DNA from 2 places in the Alkalibacter saccharofermentans DSM 14828 genome. Region 1 is predicted to be linked to the other one. Evidence: predicted binding sites of a transcription regulator. Region 1 holds the regulator's gene; the other holds the start of a gene.

What was found. Region 1 encodes HrcA, which represses chaperone genes, less so after heat shock. Its sites were predicted from a motif close to TGTTAGCACTCNNNNNNNNNGAGTGCTAACA; they were not measured.
Region 2: a site for HrcA is predicted at 4,510-4,540, ahead of BUB93_RS06320 (Hsp20 family protein). Genes of this name have one in related genera too.

Annotation. Positions count from the first base shown of each region.
Region 1 covers NZ_FQTU01000001.1:320,156-329,068, forward strand. The annotation lists gene dnaJ (molecular chaperone DnaJ) at 1-542, opposite strand, end outside; gene dnaK (molecular chaperone DnaK) at 627-2,465, opposite strand; gene grpE (nucleotide exchange factor GrpE) at 2,488-3,051, opposite strand; gene hrcA (heat-inducible transcriptional repressor HrcA) at 3,038-4,093, opposite strand; gene hemW (radical SAM family heme chaperone HemW) at 4,202-5,338, opposite strand; gene lepA (translation elongation factor 4) at 5,353-7,161, opposite strand; gene BUB93_RS01600 (hypothetical protein) at 7,261-7,491, opposite strand; gene BUB93_RS01605 (histidinol-phosphatase HisJ family protein) at 7,674-8,459, shown strand; gene BUB93_RS01610 (PTS fructose-like transporter subunit IIB) at 8,491-8,802, opposite strand; gene BUB93_RS01615 (PTS fructose transporter subunit EIIC) at 8,866-8,913, opposite strand, start outside.
Region 2 covers NZ_FQTU01000007.1:90,225-99,137, forward strand. The annotation lists gene BUB93_RS06290 (4Fe-4S binding protein) at 1-550, shown strand, start outside; gene BUB93_RS06295 (ATP-binding protein) at 547-1,413, shown strand; gene BUB93_RS06300 (MBL fold metallo-hydrolase) at 1,422-2,249, shown strand; gene BUB93_RS06305 (iron-sulfur cluster carrier protein MrpORP) at 2,275-3,441, shown strand; gene BUB93_RS06310 (hypothetical protein) at 3,487-3,945, opposite strand; gene BUB93_RS06315 (MOSC domain-containing protein) at 4,031-4,462, shown strand; gene BUB93_RS06320 (Hsp20 family protein) at 4,563-5,009, shown strand; gene BUB93_RS06325 (VOC family protein) at 5,050-5,415, opposite strand; gene BUB93_RS06330 (acyl-CoA thioesterase) at 5,415-5,843, opposite strand; gene BUB93_RS06335 (tRNA 2-thiocytidine biosynthesis TtcA family protein) at 5,836-6,684, opposite strand; gene BUB93_RS06340 (cysteine desulfurase family protein) at 6,693-7,811, opposite strand; gene BUB93_RS06345 (sugar ABC transporter substrate-binding protein) at 8,076-8,913, shown strand, end outside.

The DNA.
Region 1 (8,913 bases):
CCAAAGGGAGTCCTTTGATTCACTCTTACTTGTCCTGATCCGTTGCATTTGTCACAGGTCTTAACATCACTTCCGGATTCTGCTCCGGAACCGTGACATACCTCGCATTCTTCATCTCTTGATATCTTAATATCCTTTTCTACGCCAAAAACTGCCTCTTCGAAGTCAAGTGTTATGCCGACCTTTATATCCGGACCCTTTTGGGGCCTTCTAGATCTACTTCCCGAAAAGCCTCCGCCAAACATATCGAATATATCGCCAAAGATATCGTCAAATCCGGCACCGCCGCCAAATCCGCCGAATCCACCGGCACCATTTCCCATGCCTGCATGCCCGAATTGATCGTATTGTGAGCGCTTAGATGAATCGCTTAAGACTTCGTAAGCTTCGTTTACTTCCTTGAAGTTTTCCTCTGCTTCTTTGTCTTCGGGATTTCTATCCGGATGGTACTTCATTGCAAGCTTTCTGTATGCTTTTTTTATCTCATCCTCAGAGGCACCCTTGCTGACTCCCAGGACCTCATAATAGTCTCGTTTGCTCATATTTTCTCTCCTTGCGTTAAATTCAAGGTTTCATCATATCATAAACATGCAACCAAAGCAATTGCCTTGGTTGCGGGTTTAATGCTATTTGTTTTCATCCTCATCGTCTACAACTTCATAATCTGCATCTACTACGTCATCAGCATCGTTTTGAGCCTCTTGTGCTTCGCCTTGCGCTCCCTGAGAAGCCTGTTCATAAAGCTTTTGTGCTATTGGATGGAAGACTTCGTTAAGTGCTTCTGTCGCTTTTCTAATAGCCTCTACATCAGAACCTTCCATTTTTTCTTTCAGGTCCTTAACTGCATCTTCAACTTTTTGTTTTTCATCAGCAGCTACTTTATCTCCCAAGTCCTTAAGAGACTTTTCAATCTGATATATCGTAGAGTCAGCAGTATTCTTAACTTCTACCTCGTCTTTTTTCTTCTTGTCCTCTTCAGCAAATTTTTCTGCTTCTTTTACTGCTTTTTCTATTTCTTCATCACTCATGTTTGTAGAAGATTGAATTACCACATTTTGGGATTTTCCTGTTCCTAAATCCTTTGCGCTTACGTTTACTATTCCGTTAGCATCGATATCAAATGTTACTTCAATCTGCGGGATTCCTCTTGGTGCCGGAGCAATTCCTGCCAGTTGGAATCTGCCCAAGGTTTTGTTATAAGATGCAATCTCTCTTTCCCCTTGTAGCACGTGTATGTCTACTGCGGTTTGATTGTCAGCGGCAGTAGAGAATATTTGACTCTTCTTTGTTGGTATGGTCGTGTTTCGCTCGATAAGCTTAGTGAATACGCCACCCATGGTTTCAATCCCAAGTGACAAAGGAGTTACATCAAGAAGCAATACGTCTTTTACTTCTCCTGCAAGTACTCCTGCTTGAATCGCAGCACCGATAGCTACGCATTCATCCGGATTGATTCCCTTGTAAGCATCTTTTCCTGTAATTTTCTTTACAGCTTCCTGTACAGCAGGAGTTCTTGTTGATCCACCAACAAGGATTATCTTGTTAATCTTATCTGCTTCAAGCCCGGCATCTTTCATAGCGCTTTTAACCGGACCTATTGTTCTTTCCACCAGGTCTGCTGTCAACTCATCAAATTTCGCTCTGGACAAGGTCACGTCCAAGTGCTTAGGCCCTTCCTGTGTTGCAGTAATAAATGGAAGGTTTATATTAGAGCTCATGACTCCTGAAAGCTCGATTTTCGCCTTTTCTGCGGCTTCTTTAAGTCTCTGCAAGGCAATCTTGTCATTTCTTAAATCTACCCCATTTTCCTTCTTGAACTCTTCTGCAAGATAATCAATGACTCTTTGGTCAAAGTCGTCTCCTCCAAGATGGTTGTCACCATTGGTCGCGAGAACTTCGAATACTCCATCCCCTAGCTCAAGTATTGATACGTCGAATGTTCCGCCGCCTAGGTCATAAACCATTATCTTTTGGTTCTCTTCCTTATCAAGGCCATATGCCAACGATGCGGCAGTCGGCTCATTTATGATTCTTAATACTTCTAATCCTGCTATCTTTCCAGCATCCTTAGTTGCCTGTCTTTGACTGTCGCTGAAATAAGCCGGTACTGTTATAACTGCTTTAGTCACCTTTTCTCCCAAGTAGGCTTCAGCATCAGCCTTAAGCTTTTGAAGAATCATTGCAGAAATCTGTTGCGGGGTATATTCTGTTCCATCAATGGTTACCTTATGGTCAGTTCCCATCTCTCTTTTAATAGATGCCACTGTCTTGTCAGGGTTTGTGACCGCTTGCCTCTTTGCAACCTGGCCTACCAATCTTTCTCCATCTTTAGTAACTGCAAGAACTGATGGCGTGGTCCTGTTTCCTTCAGCGTTTGGAATTACAACAGGCTCTCCTCCTTCAAGCACAGCTACGCAAGAGTTAGTTGTACCCAAGTCAATTCCTATAATTTTTTCTTTTCCCATATTCTATTTCCTCCTATCAATATCAGCTTTTTTTGCAAATCTTGACCATCGCTGGTCTGATCACTTTCTCTTTAAATGTGTATCCCTTTTGGAAAACTTCAATAATTTGATCTTCTTTATGCTCATCAGAATCTTCCACCGTAACCCCATGGTGCAGGTTTGGATCAAACTCTTGATTTTCGCACTCTATTTCACTTAAGCCTTCCTTGGCAAGCACGTCTTTGAGTTGAGTCAAAACCATCTTAACACCGTTTGCATATTCGTCTTCAATCTTGCTTTTCTCGAGGGATGATACCGCTCTTTCAAGATTATCCAAAACCGGCAAAAGATTCGATGAAAAATCCTCTAATGCATATTTGTATATTTCATCTTTCTCGCGAATTGTGCGCTTTCTAAAGTTGTCAAAATCAGCTTGGAGACGAATCAATTGGTTTTGAAGGCTTTCATCTTCTTTATTTTCTTCGGCTGGTTTTTCTTCAACCGACTCCCTTTGATCATCTTGAGCCTCTTGCTCCTGATTTTCTTCCAAATCTACCTTTTCGTCATTAAGTGCTTCATCATTATTTTTTTCATTATTCAAAATCATCACCCTTTGCTATTTCTTCTTTGTTCAGTTGCTTGTTAAGTTCTGAGCTTAAAAAGTTCATGACAGATACCACATAATCGTAATTCATCCTAACCGGCCCTACAACGCCAATGCTTCCTATGTTTTTGCCGTTCAAGCTGTAGGTGGCTGTTATCAGGCTGCATTCCTTGAATTCATTAACTGTATTTTCAGATCCGATGATGATGTTTAGTGACCCTTTGCTGACTTGAGTTAAAAGCTCTGCTATCTTATTTTTCTTTTCGATAAGATCTAAGAATCCCTTAGCCTTTACTATATCGAAAAACTCCGGATAATTAAGTATGTTGGTAACACCATTGGAATATACGGAATTTTCCTTCCTATTTAGCAAAACTTCTTTAAACATAGGAACTACTTCCTGTAGCAATTCGTTTTCCTTTAGCGTCAAGTCATTTATCTTTTGGGTAAGGTCTTTTCCAATGTTCTCGAATGAAGACCCTTTTACTATGTGGTTCAATATGTTGTTTAACTTATTAAGCTCTCCGTCAACAACCGTTTTGCTAAGCTTAAGCTCGTAATTTTTGATTATGTTTTCTTTGGTAACCACTACCATCAATACCCTTTCGTCTTCAATGGGCACTAATTGTACATGCTTACAGTTTAGGGTATCCATTTCGGGCAACGATACTATAGATGTATAACTGGTAAGCTGTGCGATGACCTTTGCCGTGTGCTTGATGGCTTTGTCAATTTCCTCAACGTATTGGCTGTATCCATCTCTAATTTCGTTTTTAAGCCCTTGATTCAGATTGCTTATTTTCATCAGCTCATCTACATATAGCCTGTATGCCTTTTGGGAAGGTATTCTTCCTGCTGATGTATGGGGCTGGATTAACAGGCCCATTTCTTCAAGATCTGACATCTCATTTCGGATTGTAGCCGCGCTTATTCCGAGATTATATTTTTTTGCGATCGTCCTTGAACCTATAGGCTCTGCTGTCTCGATATAATCTCTAATTATGGAATTTAAGATTTTTAATTTCCTTTCTCTTTTATCATCCATGTTATCATCTCCATTGTTAGCACTCTTTGACTATGAGTGCTAAGCTAATATTAAAATAACATCTAATCGACCTTTTGTCAATAGGTTCTGAGTATCTTAAAGTTCTAATTAAGACTTGATAAATTCTCCAAATACTCTATTCGCAAAATCCAAGCCTTTTAAGCTTAACTTGATTTTTCCATCCGTCTTTTCCAGCAATTCTTCTTTTATCAGCTTTTCTATCTCAGTTCCGTAGTCATCCCATATTGAAGAAGCAAACCTATCCCCGTAATCCTGACAGTTTACCCCCTGGATTTTTCTTAGACCTAAAAACATAAATTCTTCTTTGAGATTTTTAAGCTCTATTCTTTCTGTTTCTTTAATTACCGACTGAAAACCATTTGCTTTTTCGATGTATTCTTTCATATCCGAGATATTATAAAAACGGCAGTTGTCTGAAAAAGAGTGGGCGCCAAGCCCCAATCCCACATAATCATCTAGATTCCAGTAGACCATATTGTGTCTTGAGCTAAATCCGGGCAGAGCAAAGTTTGATATTTCGTAATGGATATAACCCGCTTTAGCCAAGCTCTCTATTAACATATGATACATTTCTCGCTCTAAGTCTTCATCCAATTTAAAACTCCCTGACAAAGCCTGCTTGTATAAAGGCGTGCCTTCTTCAAGAACCAGTCCGTAACAGGACAGATGTTCAGGCTTTAAATCAAGTATCTTCTTAAGTCCTTCTTTGAACCCTTCCAGCTTTTGGCCCGGCAGTCCCATCATCAAGTCTATGTTGATGTTTTTTATGTTTAAGTTCCTTAGGAGATTATAGCTTCCTTCAAAATCATTGTATGTATGAATTCTTCCGATTGATTTTAATACATCGTCGTCAGTGCTTTGAAGACCAAGGCTGAACCTATTAACGCCGCTTTTTACATAAGAAGCTATCTTTTTTCTGTCAAGAGTCCCCGGATTTGCCTCTATAGTTATTTCTGTATCTTTTTCGATATTAAAGTCATGCCATAGTTTTGACATAATTTTCTCTATATAAACAGGCTCTATAGATGTAGGAGTTCCCCCTCCTATATAAATGGTTTTTATCTTTCTGTTCTCGATGTATCGACTTTTTGCATCAATTTCATTTAAAAGGGCAGAAGTATACGCTTCTGCCCTTTCTTCTTGCCCTGAAAAAGATAAAAAGTCGCAATACGAGCACTTTTCCCTGCAAAAGGGAATATGTACGTATATGCTTGTGTTTTTCATTTTATTCACCTTGCTTAAGAGTCCAGCTTCAGAACGGACATGAATGCCTCTTGGGGAACCTCTATGCTTCCCACCTGACGCATACGTTTCTTCCCTTCCTTTTGCTTTTCTAAAAGTTTTCTCTTTCTGGATATATCCCCGCCATAGCATTTTGCAAGCACGTCTTTTCTCATGGCCCTGATAGTCTCTCTGGCTATGATCTTGCCTCCTATTGCCGCTTGTATTGGTATTTCAAACATTTGGCGTGGTATCGCTTCTTTTAGCTTCTCGCAGATCATTCGTCCTCTAGAGTATGCTTTGCTTTTATGCACTATGAAGGAAAGAGCATCAACCACGTCTCCGTTTAGCAGTATATCAAGCTTTACGAGATCCGATCTTCTGTAATCTTTCATATCATAATCAAATGACGCGTATCCTTTTGTCCTTGATTTAAGCACATCAAAAAAATCGTATATTATTTCATTTAGCGGAAGTTCGTATTCCAGCACGACGCGAGTTTCTTCCATATAACTCATCGTCTTGTATTCTCCTCTACGTTCCTGACACAAATCCATTATTGCGCCGACATACTCGGAAGGAACCATAATGGAAGCATCCACTATAGGTTCTTCCATAAAGTCGATTTCCACCGCAGGTGGTAGATTGGTGGGATTGTCTACCCACAACTCTTCGCCGCTGGTTTTTTTAACCTTGTAGATTACGCTTGGAGCTGTAGTTACCAAATCTATGTTGTATTCCCGTTCAAGCCTCTCCTGGATTATCTCCATATGAAGCAGCCCTAAAAATCCGCATCTGAAACCAAAACCAAGAGCTACAGAAGTATCCGGCTCAAACATCAGTGAAGCATCATTTAGTTGAAGCTTTTCCAGGGATTCCTTAAGGTCTTCGTATTTTGCCCCATCAGCTGGATATATGCCACTGTAAACCATGGGCGTAACCTTTTTATACCCCGGCAACGCTTCTTTTGCCGGATTTGACGCGTCTGTTATGGTGTCCCCTACCCTGGTATCCTTAACATTTTTGATGCTTGCAGTAACGTATCCTACGTCTCCGCTTACGAGCTCGTCAATGGGAAGAAGTCCTTTTGCGAATACTCCAACCTCGTCGACTTCAAAGGTTTTCCCCGTATTCATCATCTTTATTTTCATGCCTTTTTTCATTATTCCTTCTTTTACCCTGATTGATGCTATTACTCCCCTGTAAGAATCGTAGTAGGAATCAAAAATAAGAGCCTTCAAAGGCTGGTCGTCCTTATTTTCGGGAGCCGGCACTCTGTCAACTATTGCCTTTAGCACGTCTTCGATATTTAATCCTTCTTTTGCAGATATTAAAGGAGCATCATGTGCTTCGATTCCTATCAAATCTTCAATTTCATTTTTTACCATCTCAGGATCTGCTCCCGGTAAATCTATCTTGTTTATTACAGGTATTATCTCAAGGTTATTCTCTAGCGCAAGATAGACATTTGCCATCGTCTGCGCCTCAATTCCCTGAACTGCATCTACAACCAAAATGGCTCCTTCGCAAGCGGCCAAGCTTCTTGAAACCTCGTAAGTGAAATCTACATGCCCAGGGGTATCAATCAGATTCAAAAAATATTCGTCATTATTTTCATCCTTGTAAACCAGCCTTATTGCTTGGAGCTTTATAGTTATTCCACGTTCCTTCTCCAGATCCATGTTATCCAAAAGCTGATCAGACATTTCCCTGTCAGACAATAGACCAGTCTTTTGTATCAATCGATCGGCTAGTGTTGATTTTCCGTGGTCTATATGGGCTATTATGCTAAAATTTCTTGTTATTTCTTGTTTGTTAGGCGCCATTAAAATTCCTCCAAATATAAAATCTCATTATTACATTATATCAAAAACACAGCACTCTAACAATCAATATATTTATGCCCTGGATTTACCGAAACTGCACTAAATGTAAAATAGCATTCCTGCCAGTCCACAGGAAACAAATGACGCTGCCAATGCTATGGGAATTATCATCCACAATAGAGCTGCCTTTGCAAAATTCCTTCTGTTCAGATCATAGTCTCCACCAAATGCCCATAAGATCAAAACTATTACATTTACCAGCGGAATGCTGATAAGCAATAACGTTATGAACCAATCTCCTACACTTTGTGCTCTGATTTCTTCATTCATTCCTATCCCTCCACTTAGTCTTTGTTTTTACTATACATCAAAAATGTTAAAATTCAATTATAATTTCAACAACACGAAAAATTATTGCATGCGATAAAACTGCAAACGTTATAACGTTGCTCTATTTGCTTCTTAGTAGTATCATTGATTTATAAACAAACGAGGTGATAAAAATAAATAGAATGCTTGATTATCATATGCACACTACTCATTCATGGGATGGAATGTCCACTATGGAAGAAATGTGCAAAAGCGCCATAAACAAAGGCGTGTCTGAAATATGCTTTACAGAACATCTTTCTGTCCGAGAAGGCGACCCATGCTTCGGGTGGCTTGATATGGATGCTTACGGTATCAATATCGAAAAATGTCGGGATCACTTCCAGGGCAGTCTAACAATAAAAAAAGGCTTGGAAATAGGAGAGCCCCATTTATCCATGAACAAAATCGAACCTTACAAAACAGGGCAAAATATTGATTTTATTATCGGTTCAGTTCACAATTTGGATGAAGAAGATCTCACAGTATATATGCAAGGCAGGGAGCAGATCGAAAGCTATACGGATTATTTCAATGAAGTCCTATTATCAGTTACCGAAGGGGATATGGATGTCATCGGCCACTTCGACTTATTGAAAAGATACGCTTTTGACTTAAACGGCAAATATCGCCACGGCGACTATGAGGAATTGATATCTGAAATTTTAAAGAAGGCGATTTCAAGAAACATCGGGCTTGAAATAAACACTTCCGGCTTTAGGTCAAGCTCTTTAGAGATTTTCCCTTCACAAATAATCCTTAAAATGTATATGGACTTAGGCGGCGAACTTCTAACCGTAGGATCCGATTCTCACTCTGCAAATATGATAGGCAACAACATCGCTCCAGTATATCTAATGCTTAAGCAAATCGGATTTAATGCAGTATTTTCATACGATAGGCGAAAACCAACGGCAGTAAATATATAAATAGAGGCCTCCGGTACCGGAGGCCTCTATCTTATTTCTCTAAATGACTTTCAAGCTTTTTGACTATTGCATCTGCCTTTTTGATGGCATCTCCAATAAAGATTCTGACAATTTTTTTGCCTGCAAATCTTTCTTCATTTTTAATGCCCATGTCTTTTGTCAAGATGACAAAATCCGCATTAGCAATGTCTTCAGCTGTCAATTGGTTTTCTATCCCTATTGACCCCTGTGTTTCCACTTTGATGGTGTGGCCTGCTTTTTTAAAAGCTCTTTCAAGTGCTTCAGCTGACATGTAGGTGTGAGCTACACCTGAAGGGCATGCAGTTGCCGCTACGACATTCATTCTAACACACTCCCTTCTTAAATTAACTAATATTATACTTGCTTATTATAATACTATACTTTCTTAGTCAAAATCAAGGTCAACATCATCACCTGATGTAGTAACAAGGTC
Region 2 (8,913 bases), on a different contig from region 1:
CCATTCCTGTGGAGGTTGCGCCCTGGTATGTCCCCAAGAGGCAATTTATGAAAAAGATATGGCTATCGGCAAGGTAGAAATAGGAAAATCACAGCAAACGAAGACCTTAAGTGGGATGATGGGTATTGGCAAAGCCAGTGGGGTTCCCATAATAAAGAGGCTTCTTGAGTTAGGATCTCATGAAGATTTAACAATAATAGATTGTCCTCCGGGAAGTGCCTGCGTGACCATGGAAAGCATCAAAGATGCTGATTTTTGCGTTTTAGTGGCTGAACCTACTTTGTTTGGAGTCCATAATCTTGCCATGGTACATGAACTTGTAAATCTATTTAAGATACCATTTGGAGCAGTTTTAAATAAATGCACCGATGGAGAAAACCCGGCAGAAAAATACTGCGACGACAACGATATAAAAATTCTTGGCAAGTTCGATTATGACAAGGAAATGGGAAGACAAAATTCTCAAGGCGAAATAATATCTAGAGTTGACAAAACATACAACAAGAAGTTTACAGAGTTGCTGTATGCAATTTTGGAGGAAGTAAAATGAGACAGCTATTGATACTTAGTGGGAAAGGGGGTACCGGTAAGACTACGGTTGCAAGTGCCTTCATAGATTTTGCCGATGCAGAGGCTTTTGCAGATTGTGATGTTGATGCTCCCAACCTGCACTTGGTGATGCATATCAGGGAAGAACCAGAGATAAACAATTACTTCGGTATGGGAAAAGCGGAAATTGATCAATCAAAATGCATCTCATGCGGTCTATGCATGAAAAAATGTAGGTTTGATTCCATAAGCTTCAGTAAGGGCGCTTATCATGTTGGAGAATTCGGATGTGAAGGGTGTGGAGTTTGTGTTTTTTTATGTCCTCAGGATGCTATTGATATTAAAGCCGATGTGGCCGGAGAATTGCGCATTTATAAAAACACTAGGGTATTTTCAACTGCTACATTAAAGATGGGCAGTGGAACTTCCGGCAAGCTTGTAACCGAAGTGAAGAAAAATATGCAAAAGTCCTGCAATAAGGATGCATTTGCCATAATAGATGGATCCCCAGGGATAGGATGCCCCGTAATAGCGTCAATCAGCGGAGTAGACATGGTTTTGATAGTAGCGGAGCCTTCAGTTTCGGGAATTAGCGACATGGAGAGGATCATAAAAACTGCTAAAGGTTTTAATACCAAAATAATGGTTTGCATAAACAAATACGATACAAATTTAGAAAAAGCAATTGAAATAGAAGAGTATTGTAAAAGAAACGATATACCCTTCATGGGCAAGATTTCTTATGATGATAATGCGGCAGAAGCTATAAACAAAGGAATGAGCCTTGGGAAGGTAAATTGCAGAGCGTCGAACGAGATAAAAAAGGTTTACCAAAATACGATGAAATACTTTAATGAGAGCTAGGTGCACAAATGATTATAAGGGTATTATCTGAAAATACATGTGGCCAAGATTTATTAAAAGCTGAACACGGTCTTAGCCTGCACATTCAAACAGGTGAAAAAAAAATCATTTTTGATATGGGGCAAGGACCTTGCTTTATAAAAAATGCAAAAGCAATAGGGGTAGATTTGACAGAAGTTGATATAGGATTCATATCTCATGGGCACTATGATCATGGAGGAGGATTAAGAGCATTTTTATCTGTAAATCAAAAGGCAAAAGTCTTTATCAATAAAAAATCTTTTGATGAACATTACTCTTTGAGAAACAACAAGAATATAATTTACATTGGAATAGATGAAAAGCTCCTGGCAAACAATCGGATCATGTGCATAAATGGTGATTATAAAGTTGATGATAATTTGGAAATAATATCTAAGGTAGATGTAAAAGATGAGTTTTGGCCTGCAGTGAACAACAATCTTTATAAATCGGTGAGTGGTGAAATGACAAATGACGACTTTGATCACGAGCAAAACTTGGTAATTAATAATAACGGGAAATCATATCTGTTTTGCGGTTGTGCTCATAAAGGGATTGTAAATATTACAGAAGAATTTTATGCAAGAAATAAAAGCTATCCTGATTATATTATAGGAGGATTTCATTTTGACAGCAAATCTAACGAAAACAAGCTTGATGATAATATGATTATGGAAATAGGACGATATCTATTAAGCACTCAGGCTACGTGCCTAACCGGACATTGTACCGGCAGATCAGGGTTTAAAATATTAAGAAGAATTATGAAGGAAAAAATCAAATATATGGCTGTTGGAACACAATGGAACATATAAATAATACAAACAAGGAGAGAAAAATATGAATCAAACTGACAAACAAGTCGACTTTTCAGAAAAGCTTCATCCACAAAGCAATGTTAAAAAAGTTATAGGCGTGGTAAGCGGAAAGGGCGGCGTAGGAAAATCTTTGGTTACATCACTTCTTGCTGTGACCATGCAAAGGAGACAGCACAGGGTAGCTATATTGGATGCGGACATAACGGGTCCTTCTATACCCAAGGCTTTTGGCCTTACTGAAAAAGCATCTGCTACAGAGCTTGGGCTCCTTCCTGTAAAGAGCAAAACAGGTATAGATATAATGTCTATAAATCTTCTCTTAGAAAATGATACCGACCCTGTTGTCTGGAGAGGACCTATAATTGCAGGGACGGTTAAGCAGTTTTGGAGCGAGGTGATATGGTCTGATATTGATTATATGTTCGTAGACATGCCTCCTGGAACAGGAGATGTACCCCTTACAGTGTTTCAGTCATTGCCTGTTGACGGAATTATAGTAGTAGCTTCTCCACAGGAATTGGTATCTATGATAGTTGCAAAAGCCGTAAATATGGCAAAAATGATGGAAATTCCTGTGCTAGGGCTGGTTGAAAACATGTCATATTTTGCATGCCCTAACTGTGAAGAAAAATACCCTATATTTGGAGAGAGCCGAATCGATGAAACTGCAAAGGAATACGGACTTGATGTGATAGCAAAGATACCGGTAGATCCAAGGCTTGCCAGCGTTTGCGACAGAGGAATGGTGGAACTTTTCATAGGAGATTGGTTTGACAGCTTCGGCGAAAAACTTGATGGGAACGAAAATCTTGAAGAGGAAGTAGAGGAAAGCAAAATGAAAATTGCAGTTGCAAGTGAAAACAATCAAGTAACCCAGCACTTTGGTCACTGTGAAAGCTTTATGGTATATGATGTAGAAGGATCAAAAATAGTAAAGTCTGAAACTATAGCCAACCCGGGACACAGACCGGGCTTTTTACCGAACTTTTTATATGACATGGGAGTAAACGTGATAATATCAGGCGGCATGGGCGGCGGAGCTATCGATATATTCAATGAAAAGGGAATCCAGGTAGTTACCGGAGCTAAGGGAGAATCGCAAAAGGTTGCAGAAGATTTTATAGGCGGCAATCTCCTATATACCGGCTCTGTTTGCAGGGATCACCACCATGAAAGCAGTTGCCACTAAGAATCAAAAATAGCTCAGCAGGCATGATGTGCCTGCTGAGTTTAATTATTTGTTTCTATTTGCTCCAAAGCCGTTTCCGTTTCCTGTTTTTACTTGTTCCCCGTTTCCGTTACCTCGACCAAAACCCATTCCTTTAGCTTCTCCAACACATGCACCTTGGGCCGTTCCGTCGCAGTTTTCCTGGTTTTGAGCCATTCGCTCATAGATTGCATCTGCCTGTTCCTGGGTCATCCGTTCTTCTTGTACTCTTTCCTGTAATACTTCTTTTTTGTTTTCAAGCATTCTTTCTTTAAATTGCTCCTGGACGCCTTCTTCAATTGCCAAAGCTCCATAAGTTTCACCCTCCTGCCTTTGTTCGTAAATGGCTTCTGCAGATTTTCCGGTAAGCTCGGCGAGTATTTCAGCTGGAGAACCTGTGCTTGCTGCATAAGCAGCTCCTGAACCGCCTATGATTGCCAGTATAGTGCCTGCCATGATAATTTTTTTTGTTTTGTTGATTTTCATTTTTGCTACCTCCTGTGTTATATTGTTTCTATGATATGAGTATAGTACATCTATGTGTCACCTGTGTGACAGAAGGGAGATTAAAATGGGAAAGGTTCATAAATTGCAATTAAAGCTTACAAGAGGGGAAGAGCCTTCGCAAGTAGAGGAGTTGAACTTAATTGCAGGGGAAGGTATCAAAGGAGATGCTTTTTCGGGAGATGATGAAAATAGGCAGCTGACATTGATGGATTATCAGGCAAGAGCTGAAAATCAAGACAAGGCAGATGGATTCTGCCTGGCCCGTTTTACGGAAAATATATCTCTACAGGACTTGGAGGTTTCAGAACTAGAGGTTGGCGACAAGCTCCTAATAGGAGGCACGCAGCTGGAAATAACAATAGCGGGTAAGAAATGCTACCCGGAATGTCCAGTATATAAAAGGGAAGGCAATTGCGGGCTTTGGAAAAAAGCCGCTTTTGCAAAAGTGACTAAAAGCGGCTGGATTAAAGTTGGAGATCAGGCCTTAAAAAGGTAAATGACATGTGTTTAAAATAATCCAAAGTGGATATATAAAGAGTAGGACCTTAGCACTCTGGTAGCGCGAGTGCTAAAAAATAAGAAAGGAGTTGTTGATCATGGCAGGATTAGTACCGTTCAATAGGAAAGACACTGGTTTATTCGATACCGGCTTCGGGGACGTCTACAACATGCTTGACGACTTTTTTACCGACAATTGGTTGCCGTCAAGAAACTTGGCCAGAGACTCATTTAAAGTAGATGTACAGGAAAACGACACGGAATATGTCATCGAGGCTGACCTTCCGGGAATAAAAAAAGAAGAAATAAGCTTGTCTTTCGATCATGGAAGACTGGAGATAGCAGTCAAAAAGGAAGAAAAATTCGATGAAGAGAAGAAAAACTACATCCACAAGGAAAGACGCATAACTTCGATGTGCAGAAATCTCTACCTGGCAGATGCAAGCGGAGATGAGATCAAGGCAAAGCTTGAAGAGGGAGTGCTTAAAATCAACGTAGCTAAAAAGGCTCAGAAATCAGAAGATAAAAAAATTGAAATCGAATGAAGAAGTCCCGCCTAGTTTAAAAGGCGGGACTTTAAAGTTACTATAAGTTTTGTGCGAACTGTATCATCACGCCATCAGGATCGGTTATGTAAAAGAACTCGATATTTGGATTGGGCTTAAAAGGTCCGCTGTGTACACCGATACCCTTTGACTTGATTTCATCAATTTTCTTCCCAATATCTGCAACCGAAAATCCCATGGAGATATCCCTGGTGTAAGAAGGGGGATCATTCCTCTGAGCATCAAATATAAGCTCAACCTCTGTTCCACCGTCTCCTAAAAAAGCAATTTCTCTTCCCGGTCCTGCGGGGAATCTTCGGTTTACCGTAAGTCCCACGATGTCGGTGTAAAATTCGATGGATTTTTCCAAATCTGCAACCTTAATAGTCGTCCATAAGAAGCTCATTAATCTTTCCTCCTTTTAATTTCATCTTCAAATATATCGTATATTTCCGGGTTAGTCCTCTTCAATCTGAGTGGCTTCATGTTTTTATCCACAAATGCATGACGGCTTTTTCCAAAGGCATGGAGATGACCCTCCAGGCTAGTCACATTGTATTCCATAGAAATCCTGACGCCGCTGAAAGACTCTATATTGCATGAAATCAGCACAGTATCACCAAACCTGACAGGCGTTTTAAAGTCACACTCAACGCCTAAAACGGGTATCATTACACCAGTTGATTCTAATCGGTCATAGGGCAAAGACAGCTCATCCAACATGTATACCCTGGCTTCTTCAAACCACCTTATGTAATTTGAATGGTGAACTATTCCCATTTGGTCGGTTTCATAGTAGTGGACAGAGCGTTTGTACTGGTGAATATTACTCATTGTGATCTACCTTGTCAGCATCGTAGTCTTCCAAAAAACTATGGCGCTGACCCTTTTTTCGGTATTCTATGACAGTATCCAAGTTTACGTTGTGCATGCTTGTAAATATATTCATGTCCACTCCCGGGGTGTCTCTTTTTAATTTTTTTATAAGTGCTTTCATTTCCTGACGCTTCGAACCGATTCCGTCATCCCCCAGGACGCATTTTTCTGTCAATCTGCAGGCGCATCGTATAAATTCCAGCTCATTGTATCTTTTCCACGCCAATATGTCATCTTCTCGAACCATGTACATGGGCCTGATAAGCTCCATGTCTTCAAAGTTGCTGCTTTTTAGCTTGGGCATCATCGTCTTTATCTCCGCGCTATAGAGCATGCTCATAAGGGTTGTTTCGATGACGTCGTCAAAATGATGGCCCAAGGCGATTTTGTTGCAGCCCAGTTCTTTCGCCTTAGAGTATAGGGCGCCTCTTCTCATCTTTGCGCACAGATAGCAAGGGGACTGCTCTGTTCCTGCCACGATGTCGTAAATGCTGGATTCAAAGACAGTGATAGGAACCTTTAAAAGGTTGGCGTTGCTTTCGATAACTTGACGGTTTCTGTTATTGTATCCGGGATCCATTACCAAAAAAACAAGGTCGAAGCTGAATTTCCCGTGTTTTTGCAACAGCTGCATGGCCTTTGCCATAAGCATAGAGTCCTTGCCCCCGGAAATGCAGACAGCTATTTTGTCACCTTCATTTACCAAGTCGTATCTGATTACAGACTTAATAAACCTGTTCCATATTTCTTTTCTATATTTTTTGATTATGCTTCTTTCTATCAGTTGATGTTTTTCCATGATTACCTCTATTTAAAACTGTCAATGCAGCTTTTAAATTCCTTTTTAAATATTTTCATCTCATCCGATGTGGTCAAATGGCTTAAGCTGATCCTTAGAGCGCTTAGAGCCCTTTTTTTATCCCTGGTAATGGAGTAGACAGAGCGAGATGGGGTGTTAGGTGCGGAGCATGCCGACTTTGCGGACAGATATATCTCTTTTTCGCTTAAATAATCGGCGATGGCCTCTCCCTTTACTCCTTCGACGCTTATGCTGAGAATATTGGGTATGGAGTAGTATGTGGAGTTTATTTTTATGTTTTTAAATTGACTGAAATATTTTTTCAAGTCTCGGTTTAAAAAGAGTATTTTCCTTTGTCGCTCTTCCAGTTTGTCAATACTAGTGACGAGGGCTTGCTCCAGCGAGATTATCAGGGGAGCTGAAGGCGTCCCGCTTCTATATGGAGAAAGGCTAAGACCACCCTTTATTTGGGGCTCCAGTGATATGCTTTTATTTTTTATGAGAGCGCCGCATCCGTTTATGCCGTAGAACTTGTGTGCAGAAAATGTTATCAAATCAGCTGCTTTCAAACGTAGGTGGGCTTTTCCTATTCCCTGTGTTACATCCACGTGAAGGATGCAGTTTGGATATTTTTTTATTTCCCGGGCAATAGCATCAATATCTTGCATTACCCCGGCCTCGCTATCTACAAGGCAGACTGAAACCAAAGAAGTCTCTTCTCTCATAAGTGAGCTCAGGGATTTCAAATCCACTCGGCCATATTCGTCCACATCCACAAAATCAAGGTCATAGCCTCTATTCTTTAAGGACATTATGGGCCCGGTTACAGAGGAATGCTCCAAAAAAGTAGTGATTGCGTGCTTTCCTTTATGTGGATTTTGCTGTGCGTATCCTGTAATTGCCAAGTTGTTTGCTTCGCTGGCACCACTGGTGAATACTATCTCCCGATCTGACAGGTCAAGTAGGTTTAGTATTGTCTTTTCCGCCGTGCGTATCCTCTCAAATGCTATTTTCCCTAGCAGATGAGATGTATTTGGGTTGGCAAAGTATTCATTTGTACTTTTGTTGAAGATTTCGAGCACGTCTGAATCAACAGGAGTAGTCGCTGCATAATCCAAGTATATCAATGTTTTTCACCTCTCATATAAGCCGTAGTTTGCTGTTTCACTATACCAAATAGTTGGGGGAAATGCAATACACGGGTGTACGCAGATTGCTGTTTTCCTTTGAGAGAATAGTATGCGGCACGTGTCTTTATTTAATGAATTTGAATAAATATACATTCATGCAAATCCTATTGACAATGCTAAAACCAAAGAATATAATTATCTTGTGTGAACGTTTACATAAGTTTGCAACTAAAATATTTTTTCTTGGAAAGGGGAAAAATAATGAAAAAGTATCGTAAGTTAATCGTTTTTGCAACTGTGTTGATGCTTCTTTTGGCTACTCTGACAGGATGCGGTACAGACGGGACTGACGATGACGGCAACGGTGGAGATGGCGCTACAAGAATAGGTATAGTGCTTCCTACAAAAGACGAGCCTAGATGGGTTCAAGACGAGACTAGATTCAACGAAGCATTGGCTGATACAGACTATTCGGTAGAAATATTGTTTAGCCAAGGTTCATCAGCAAGCGAAAAGGCAAATGTAGAATCATTGCTGACAAAAGGAATAGATGTGCTGATCATCTGTCCACATGACGGCGATGCGGCAGCAGCGGCAGCAGAAGCGGCAGCGGCAGAGGGTGTAACGGTAATATCATACGACAGGCTCATAACAGGTACAGATGCTGTAGATTACTATGTGACATTTGACTCCATAGCGGTTGGAGCAGCCCAGGGGCAGTATTTGGTTGACAGCGCAGAAGGAGAGGGAAATCCTCTATACCTATATGCCGGAGCATCTTCCGACAACAATGCTTTTTTATTCTTTGAAGGCGCATGGAGCGTATTGCAGCCTAAAATAGCCGACGGAACATTCGTAATTAAAAATTCATCGGAAGCTGTGGCACTTCAAGACAAGGCCGAGCTTACTAGAGACGAAATGGGCAGGATTATCAGCCAGGTAACAACCAACTGGGATTTCAACGAAGCTAAAAATAAAGCAGAATCACATCTTACAGCAGCAGCGGCAGCAGACAAGGGAGATGTTTATATTCTGGCTCCTAACGACGGCACCGCAAGATCTATAGCAGATGTCTTTGCATCTGACAATGATGTGACCA